3 regions of the Sporosarcina sp. P26b genome follow, and region 3 is predicted to be linked to each of the others. Evidence: riboswitches for the same ligand, from Rfam matches in the RefSeq annotation. Region 3 holds a riboswitch; each other region holds the start of a gene.
The links. A riboswitch is a leader RNA that binds a small molecule or an ion and turns the genes downstream of it on or off. The one in region 3 is predicted to bind cobalamin.

Region 1 (3,288 bases), on a different contig from region 3:
ATCTTCATGGATGAATGGATATTTTGAATCGAGGCGAATATCTCCATTTCCTCAACCGAAAACTGTTCTAGCAAATCCAACACTTCAAGAACTGCTACTTGATGGTAATGCGTCACGTCGATTCCAAGTAGTGTTCCTCTTTCCACGAACCGTTCATCTTTTTTAGTACCAGTCAACCAATCAAAAACGAAAAATTCTACATCACGAACTCTTTCATCCTTTTGCTTACGCTTTAACGAATCTTGTATAAAGAGCTCTACTACCCGTAAAATTAGTTGGGCTTGGGGATGGATCACGTCAGGATTACCCGTAACACCAAGTACGGCAATCGGTTCCCCTTCAATAATAATAGGTAACACGATTCCCTCACGAACACCGTGCAGATGCCCTGCTTCTTTCTCTCCCATGCGCAGCACAGATTTTTGACGCATGCTCAATAAAGCTCCTTCATGGAACTGATTGATCCGGCCAGGTTCTGTGCTCGCTTGAATGAAGCCCCGGCGATCAGTTAAAATCACCTGTTGTTGTATCAAGTTAGATAACTCCGTTACGATTTCATGTCCTAATGTATCAAATTGAAACATCTGTCTCACCTCGGCTGAAAACTGCTAGTTACTCATATCTTACGCCACTTCAGTTTTCACTACAACAGAGGAGAGTTAGACAAGCTGAACTTCTAGAACCCCACAGCTCCACGCTTTCATGAGCAACTGGGATAATTCAGCCGTTTCGATAAGAAGGGACTTTTCCAATGTGACAGAGCCGCCTAGATCGGTATAACGTTGTTCAGCCATTACTCGATCAATCATTGAGAATTGTTGATGCTTTGTCGCTGGGTACGCGGACCGGTTCATCACGTCTGACGCTTTACGCAAAGGAATCTTTATTCCACTTTGAAAAGCAGCCGTCTCTAGATGCGAATTTATTTCATTCGATGCTTTTTCAATATAATCCACTGCAGCTTCCGAATGTAAACCAATTCGTTGATGAGCTATTGTCGCTTCCCACCCCGCCACTTTAATTCTACAACTGTAATTCCACACATCTTCAATACCACTCAGCAAACGTATAAGTATAGTACAAACACTTGCCAAATCTGTTCTTTGTACGACTCGATCTAGTTGAATGTGAGAATCCAATGCGTCAGACCTAGCATGTACAACTTGGCTAAAATGCAAGACAACCCCTTCACTAGCTAGCAACTGCTTCATCAAACCTATCGCAGAGACCTTTTTCTTCACTAGAGAGTGTGTTGAAACTTGATGAGGAGAACGGTCAAATAAAAGCCAAGAACCGCACGCCTTTACCTGTTCCATGAACTGATCCGGGACGAATATATGCTTCTCTTTTACTTTGCTGGATAAAAAGGCGGGTATCCTACTATCTGTTAGGTGCATCGTATGGGGTGGTACTTTGGTATGTCGTTGATGAAATGTCTTGCCAAAGAACGTCATGACATCGTCAGGCAAGGTGATATAACCTTGACTAAGTATCCAATAGGCGTCATGCACTTTCTTCAGACGAGCTATCCCTTCATTCTGCATAGCAGCCATCGCAATGAGCATCAGTCGTTCCTGTGGTAACCCAATACGCTGATCTGAGTAATCAGACGTTATAAACTCACTCATATATTGTTGAAGTTGCTCAATCGACAATAGTTGATCCCGTTCAGCTTTAATCTGCAAACCTAACCACTTAATTTCATTTGCCGAATAGCTATGGATCCATTGTCCATATAATCCATCCTGCATTAGCTTACGAACCAATTGATGAAAGCCTTGGTAAATCGGCTTGCCACGTAGTTGTTCTGCTTGATTGTATAATACATGGAGTAATGCATGTTGATGCGTTCGTTCATCTGTTTGTTGAAGATTTCTCATATCGCCGTCTCCTTTCGTAAACAACAAAAAACAATCATTCCGCCCCTTCGGCAAGATGATTGCAATAGTTGTGAATGAGGAAACAAAAATAGGCAACTCTAACATAACCCATGAAGACGCATGGATAGGAGAGACCTTTTTGCCCCCACCTCTCAACCCCCGAAGAAAGTGTAGCTTTGACGATACGTAGGCAGGTCTCCTGGCTCCACTTCATCCTTCCACCACGCCTTCCCATGTCTCCATAGTGGCTGATTTGGCAGTCGTCCGTGTATACAGTTGCGGGGACAGCTCCGGTTTACGGATTCCCTTTTACACCTCGATAGGTACCTATATATCGTGCAAACTCATGTATTTGATTACATTCATTTTATCATGGATATCGTAGAGGGTGGTAGCGTTTGTTTTGGGTATGTACGAAGACAAAATTAAACAGGGTGCCTATGCATAAAACCACTGGGATCACATCCACAATCGTTTTTTGCTAGGCACCCTGTATTGAGCTTTCTTCATTACTTACATTAGTTGTTGTTCGCATAGACAGCCGCACTCCGCCAATCCTTGGACATATGCTTCTTCCCAAGTGATTCCATGGATGAAACCATTCTCCGTGTAATCTGTGATCAAATAGTATGTCTCATTTTGCTCTGGTAACGCTGAATTGTTTTGATAGTTATTGTTTTTCATAAAAATTACCTCCTGGATTTTGTATTTTTCATAGTATATGTCTTGTTAGGAAATAAAAGAACGCTTTCTACGCTTTTATTGATAAAAGGCTAATTGGTAGCGCTTACATTTAGAAAGCAAGAAGAAATGAATTCATATATATTCCCAGGTGCGTGTACTAAACGCATGTTTTTTAATTCAATGAATTCTGTTTATTGTACCATTTCCATAAATAAAAGTAAACTATAATTGTAACTTCTTATTAACTTTTGTTAGTTATTTAATGCACTTGCATGACCTTCCACTCATTCAATGACTAAATGAACTTTCCTACATACAAAAACATCCCCCTAAGTCCTGATTACGACTTAGAGAGATTTGTAGTGGTTAAGACAGTTGCTTTTCGCAAATCGCGATGACTGCTTTGACAGAGTCTACTGAATGATCGAGTGCAGTTTGTTCTTCTTCTGTTAATGGAAGTTCAATCACACTCTCGATACCATTGCCTCCCAAAACAGTTGGCACGCCTAAATAAATGTTTTGATAGCCGTATTCGCCCTCTAAGTACGCAATGGATGGCATGATACGTTTTTTATCTTTAATAATTGCTTCAGCCATCTCCACCAAAGCTGCTGCTGGTGCATAATACGCGCTGCCATTACCTAGCAAAGAGACAATTTCGCCGCCGCCTTTTCGAGTGCGTTCGACAATTGCTTCTAGTCTCTCGCTCGAGATAATTTTATCC
Region 2 (3,288 bases), on a different contig from region 3:
CCCACTGAATGTTTTTCAATGCGAGTAAATGGTGCCAACCAAATGTGCCGAGTCCAATTCCACGGTAGCGTGCATTTGTGCGTTGTGCTTGTACAACTGGAATTTGGTTTTGATCGATAACGTTGTCGAGCATGCGTACTTGAATTTTGATCAAGCGGTCTAAAACGTCTGCTGTAACAGCTTTTCCAAGGTTGATCGATGATAGATTACATACAACGAAATCGCCTGGCTTCGTGCGTGTGACGACCATATCGTCTTCGAGTGTAACCGATTCATGTGTAGATGCTGACATATTTTGTAGTATTTCTGTACACAAATTACTAGAATAAATAATTCCTTCATGCTTATTAGCGTTCATACGGTTTACTTCGTCGCGGTAAAACATGAATGGTGTTCCTGTCTCCAGCTGGCTACGTAGGATACGTTTCATGATTTCAATGGCTGAAACCGTCTCTCTCGATAGATCTTCATTGCGGACACATTCTTCATACTTCTCGCGGAATGTTCCTTGTCCTTTTGTTTCATCATAAAAATCTTCCAATGAATAGCCCATTTTCGTGCGAACTTCATGTGGATCGAATAAATGCCAGTCTTCACGGGACTCGACTTTCTCCATGAACAAGTCCGGCAAGCAGACGCCTGTGAAAATGTCATGTGCGCGTAAACGGTCATCCCCGTTATTGAGCTTGAGGTCGAGGAACGTGAAGATATCTTGATGCCATACGTCGAGATAAACGGCTACGGCACCTTGACGTTGACCGAGCTGATCGACACTGACTGCTGTGTTGTTCAGCTGTTTGATCCAAGGAAGAACACCGCTTGACGCACCTTCGAAACCACGAATCGATGCACCGCGTGAACGAACTTTCCCCATATAGACGCCGATCCCGCCACCGAATTTCGACAAGTTCGCGATATCGGTGTTGCTGTTGTAGATTCCTTGCAGTGAATCATCTACTGTATCGATAAAGCAGCTTGATAGCTGACCGTGCATCTTACCTGCGTTCGACAATGTAGGCGTCGCTACCGTCATGTACAAGTTGCTCATCGCCCAATACGCTTCGCCGACTTTATGAATACGGTCTACTGTTTCGTCTTGCATTAACGTCATCGCGATGATTAACCAGCGCTCTTGCGGAAGCTCTACGGACTGCTTCTTAAAGTTTACTGTTACATAGCGGTCTACCAATGTTTTCAAACCGATATATGTGAATAATAGGTCACGAGAAGGATCAAGTAGCTTACCGATTTCCTGTAGCTCGTCCTGGCTGTACTTTTCAGTCAAAACGGGTGTATATAAACCTTGTTCCACCAAGCGTTCTACATTTTTCGCAAAATCGGTATAAACATCCGCTCCACGCAATGCTTTTTGCTTTGCATAGACGTCGAATAAATAAATACGCGCCGCTACAAACGTCCAATACGCATTCGCTTCATCAATACGGCTTAAAGACTCTAGCACCATAGCGTTTGTCCACTCAGTTGCTGAGCTCGCGGGATGACGCTCTTGGAATTTCTCACTCGCTTCGATCAACGGTTCAATTTGTTTCTTGCCGAATTCCTGTTGTAAGTTTTCCATCAATAAATTAAGTCCCACAGATTCTTGAATAATAGCCATTATATCCGCTCCCTTTAGTTAATTAATTCGGTTATGTACTAAATAAAAAAACTCCCGATATAATCGGGAGTCGTCGATTGACGTGTAGTAGATAGCGGAAAGTTTTAGGCAGACTGAAAAAAGACTGCTTTGTGCTTTCACTCTCCAACCCCGAAGAATGTTTTGCTGAGATGACTGGCAGGTCTACTGGCTGGCACATCGTTCTTCCATCTTTCCTTCCCGCCGAAGCAGTGGTTTTCATAAGATAGTCGTCCGTGCCCTCAGTTGCGGGGGCAGCTCCGTTCGTGGCGGATTCCCTTTTAAACGTGGTGGGTACCAATTCATCTAAATGCTGTTACACACTATATATAGTGTGTTGATTCATATATAACCCTAACATGTTGTGTTCAAACATGCAAAACAAAAATCGAACCGATGTTCAGAATCCTTCTTCTGAACTACGATTCGATTTTTCTTATTCAGTATTTTATAGTATATCAAACTTTTTACTTCTTGACTAAATTGTTTGTGTGAACGTTTTTAAATAGATTGTGAAATTAGTGTCGAGAAGGGATTTCCGCTTCCGCTACAATCCTACTTCTTAACGTAAACCACCTAGAACATTCACTGTATTTATTAGTGTCAATTCAAAGTCTTAAGATCAAAACATAAAAGCGCAATATAATCTCTTATCTCACAAACGATCTTCCGCTCTTTCAGCTGTTTCTTCCCAACATTCTGCGCCTTTTAGGCCGGGGATGCTAGCTGATTTGAAGACGGGGTTTCTGCCGGCTTTTCGTTGTTTGGTGAAGTCGTCGAGTACTTTGAAGGCGATTTTGCCTAGGAGTAGAATAACGACTAGGTTGATGATGGCCATTAGTCCCATGAATAGGTCAGCCATGTCCCAGACTATTTGTACTTTTGCAACGGCTCCGAAAAAGACCATTGCGAGTACGAGTACTTGATAAATTCGTTTCCACATGACGTTGGCGTTGATGAATTCGATGTTCGTTTCGCCATAGTAGTAGTTACCGATGATGGAACTGAAAGCGAAGAACATGATCGCTACGGCGATGAAGTATGGTGCCCAAGCGCCTACGTGTACTTCCATGGATGCTTGTGTCAATAAGATACCATTCGTTTCGCCTGATTGGTACAAGCCGCCTAGTAAGATAATGAAGGCAGTTGCTGAACAGATGATGATAGTATCGAAAAATACACCTAATGATTGTACGAGTCCTTGTTTTGCAGGGTGCGATACGTTCGCTGTCGCTGCTGCGTTTGGCACACTACCCATACCTGCTTCATTGGAGAAGAGACCTCGGCGTACACCTTGCATCATAGCCATACCGATTCCGCCACCCATGATTTCTTTAATACCGAATGCGTGCTCAACAATTAATGCGATCATCGCTGGAACTTCTGTAATGTTCAATATTACAATATACAAGGCCACGATAATATAAAATGTTGCCATTACAGGGACGATTGTCTGCGTTACTTTAACAATACGTTGCACACCGCCAAAGACGATTACTGCCGTCAGGACAATGAGTCCAACTCCTACAGCCCAATGCGGAATGCCGAATACGTCAGTGAACGATTGACTGATTGTGTTTGATTGCACTGCGTTAAAGATGAATCCAAAACACATTGTCAATAAAATCGCGAAGACGATACCTAGTTTCCGC
Region 3 (3,288 bases):
TCGCGAATACGTCAATAACCGTCCCTAGTTTTCCGTCCACACGATCACCAAAGATTGGACGAAGTGTTGCGGAGATTAAGCCGGGTTGCCCTTTACGGAACTGGAAGTACGCTAATGCTAAAGCCGTCATACCGTAAACGGACCACGCATGGAATCCCCAGTGGAAAAATGTTTCGCGCATTGCTTCTTTATAAGCGGCTTTCGTTTCAGGAGCTGTTGTAGCAGGGTCTACTGCATAATGCGATAGTGGTTCTGCTGCCCCATAGAATACAAGACCGATCCCCATACCTGCTGAAAATAACATAGCAAGCCATGAAAATAATGAAAATTGTGGTCTATCCGTGTCTTTCCCCAATCGGATTCTACCGATCGGACTGAATATTAAATATACTGAAACGAAGAACAACATGGAAACAGTCAGTAAATAGTACCAACCAAATGAATCTGAAATAAAGTTCTTTATAGTAGATGTGATTTCTTCGAAGTGCACGGGCGCAATCACGCCGTACCCGACTGCCAATACGACAGCCACTAACGTAATATAGAATGATATCGATACTTTTTTCATATGTCCTCCTTATATTTCATGTAGTCCCACGTTGGAGCTGAATAATTGCATCGTCTTCGTAAAATTACAGACATACACTTAATACTACCCACATTCGTAGCGTGTAAACGTTAAAATTTTTACATGTCCTTTACGGTCTTATTACTACAATGATTCATAGTAAGAAAAATTTTTCTCACGCACAGATGCGGGATTCGACTATATACTGGATTATTTTTACGGAACTTCGTGTCGGATGCATTGTGACAGTGTACAACACTTGGTGAAGAATTTCCACGTATAGCAGTGTGTAGTGTTCGTGTAACGTAGAAAGTACAGCCGTGTTATACTAAAGAAACAAAAGATATGAGGAGGAGACTACCATGCAATATTCACAACCTAAAATGCTTCAGCTTGTAAAACATAGTCCCGAGTTGAACAGACGTTTGAAAGAAATCATGAAAGAACACGAACTTGAAAAAAGCTTTGCTTTAAAAGCACTCTATCACGCAGAAGTGAAAGACGGCGGAGTGTACCAGCGAGATTATCAGGAACTGTAAGCTTTTACTCGATGATATGGCTTGAAATAAAATAAACAGTATTCAAAAAAAGACCAATGAAAGAAATCTTTCATTGGTCTTTTATACTATTCTTTTAAAATAACAAAAAGTAGCAAGCAAGCTTGTGATATACTATTGTAAAATTGAATAGAATATTTTGGTTCTTTACATTACTGTAAAGATGAAAAAGGAAACAGGTGAAATTCCTGTACGGTCCGGCCACTGTAAATGGGAAGTATCTTCAGAATACCACTGGTGAAAAACTGGGAAGGTTGAAGATATGATGATCCATAAGTCAGGAGACTTGCCAAAATAACATGCGTTACGCCTCCCAGGAAGAGGTATGCATATTGTATTGGATGTAATAAGTTAGTAGCTGAAGTCCGTCTATACATAGTGCCCTTGTCTCTTTCTGGAGGCAAGGGCTTTTTTGTGTTCAATTTACCAAACTAGGACGAGGGGGAATTGATTTGTTTAAGCGTTATGTATCCATCATGGCAAGTGTTTTACTAGCAGTAACGATGCTGTTACCTGGAAGTAGTTCAGTTGCTTTAGCTAATACGGAGGTTCAGCAGACTAACACGAGCATGCAAGCTGCTACTTATACGATAGATATAGAAGTAGAAGGCTTGGCGGGTGTGATTTTAAAGGAACCGATTCAAATTACAGAGGGACAAAATGCAATAGATGCGCTGAAGAAAGCATTGGATAGTAAAAGCATAGACTACTCAATCACAGAAAGTGAATGGGGAGCTTATGTATCTTCTATTAATAATGAAGAAGCAGGTTCTTTAGGACATTGGGATGGCTGGATGTACTCGGTTAACGGTAAGGAACCAAATGTCGGTGCATCGGCTTACGTACTAGAGCAACAAGACAAATTACGCTTCTATTATGGACGTTACGCAAGTTTATCTACGTCTGGAAGTATCCAGACAGGCTCAGATTCATCAATTACGGTAAATTTAAAAGGCGATACGTTTACTGATCATGCAACGAATCCAACAAATTGGGTTAGCAATCAGTCGAATGTGGAAATCATTTCAATTACGAAAAAATCAAATCAACAAATAGTCATTCATTTCAAAGGAACATTGGATCAAGGATTCTTTCAAATTACTCCTATAGACAAGGTGACAGTAGGGGGAGGCGCGAATTCATTAACTGTTGAAGTTACTGAGGAATTAACACGAACTCAAGATGCAATTCAAAAAGCGGCAAAACAAATGATGCAAGGTCCAATCCAAAGTGAATGGGAAGCAATTGGATTAACAAAAGCAGGTTTTGATATTCACGCTGATTATGAAGAATCATTTTATAGCAACTTTGAGGATCAAATCTTAAAGAAAACAGGAAAAGGTCGTCTGAAAATAACGGATGTTGAAAGAATAGCAATGGCTGCCGTCGCCATTGGAAAAGATCCAAAGAATGTAAAGCAATTTGACTTAATCGAGAAGATTTACAACAGTGAAAACTGGACTTACCTAGACTCTGATAGCATGACGTATCAAGGTAATAATGGTCCAATCTTTGCACTCATTGCATTGGATACAAAAAACTATTCCGTACCAGAGAATGCCCGTTGGAATCGTGAAAAGATTGTTGCTGAGCTATTGAGAACACAATTAGTAGATGGATCATGGAGTCTTGCAAATGATCCTCCAGGAAAGACTAGCTATGACATTACTGCCATGGCGCTAATAGGATTGGCTCCTTATACGGATCAACCCGCTGTTAAAAATGCAGTGGAACAGGCAGTAAACTTTTTATCAAAGAACCAAGGTGCAACTGGCGGGTTTAATGAGGAGTTTGTAGGCGGTATTTCAAGTGAAGCTACTTCACAAATAATTATTGGATTAACAGCAAATAACATTAATCCTCAAAGTGAAATGTTCACTAAGAATGGTATCAACTTGATCGATCATCTTTTAAGCTTCCAAGCTGAGGATGGTGGTTTCAAACATACAATTGGTGAAAAGGGTTCAAATGGTATGGCAACTGAGCAGGCACTACAAGGTTTAGTTGCGTATGACTTATTTATAAAAGGTGAAGGACGTCTATATGACTTTTCGAAAGAGATTTCACAGACCAACCCTGAAATTGAACAAAATACGGCTATATTAAAAGGTCTATTGAATGGTAGTCTATTAAACATTCAGAAGAGTAAAGATAATATCTGGT

Region 1: another riboswitch for cobalamin. It lies ahead of CSV69_RS10050 (hypothetical protein); the one in region 3 lies ahead of CSV69_RS07140 (DUF4430 domain-containing protein).
Region 2: another riboswitch for cobalamin. It lies ahead of CSV69_RS11865 (ribonucleoside-diphosphate reductase subunit alpha); the one in region 3 lies ahead of CSV69_RS07140 (DUF4430 domain-containing protein).

The regions. Positions count from the first base shown of each region.
Region 1 is NZ_PDYW01000008.1:114,400-117,687, reverse strand. It holds gene CSV69_RS10055 (CdaR family transcriptional regulator) at 1-584, opposite strand, end outside; gene CSV69_RS10050 (hypothetical protein) at 660-1,880, opposite strand; cobalamin riboswitch at 2,053-2,226, opposite strand; gene CSV69_RS16815 (hypothetical protein) at 2,394-2,564, opposite strand; gene mdh (malate dehydrogenase) at 2,931-3,288, opposite strand, start outside.
Region 2 is NZ_PDYW01000014.1:29,167-32,454, reverse strand. It holds gene CSV69_RS11865 (ribonucleoside-diphosphate reductase subunit alpha) at 1-1,579, opposite strand, end outside; cobalamin riboswitch at 1,778-1,954, opposite strand; gene CSV69_RS11860 (alanine/glycine:cation symporter family protein) at 2,292-3,288, opposite strand, start outside.
Region 3 is NZ_PDYW01000005.1:60,286-63,573, forward strand. It holds gene CSV69_RS07130 (glycine betaine uptake BCCT transporter) at 1-568, opposite strand, end outside; gene CSV69_RS17015 (hypothetical protein) at 931-1,107, shown strand; cobalamin riboswitch at 1,249-1,433, shown strand; gene CSV69_RS07140 (DUF4430 domain-containing protein) at 1,578-3,288, shown strand, end outside.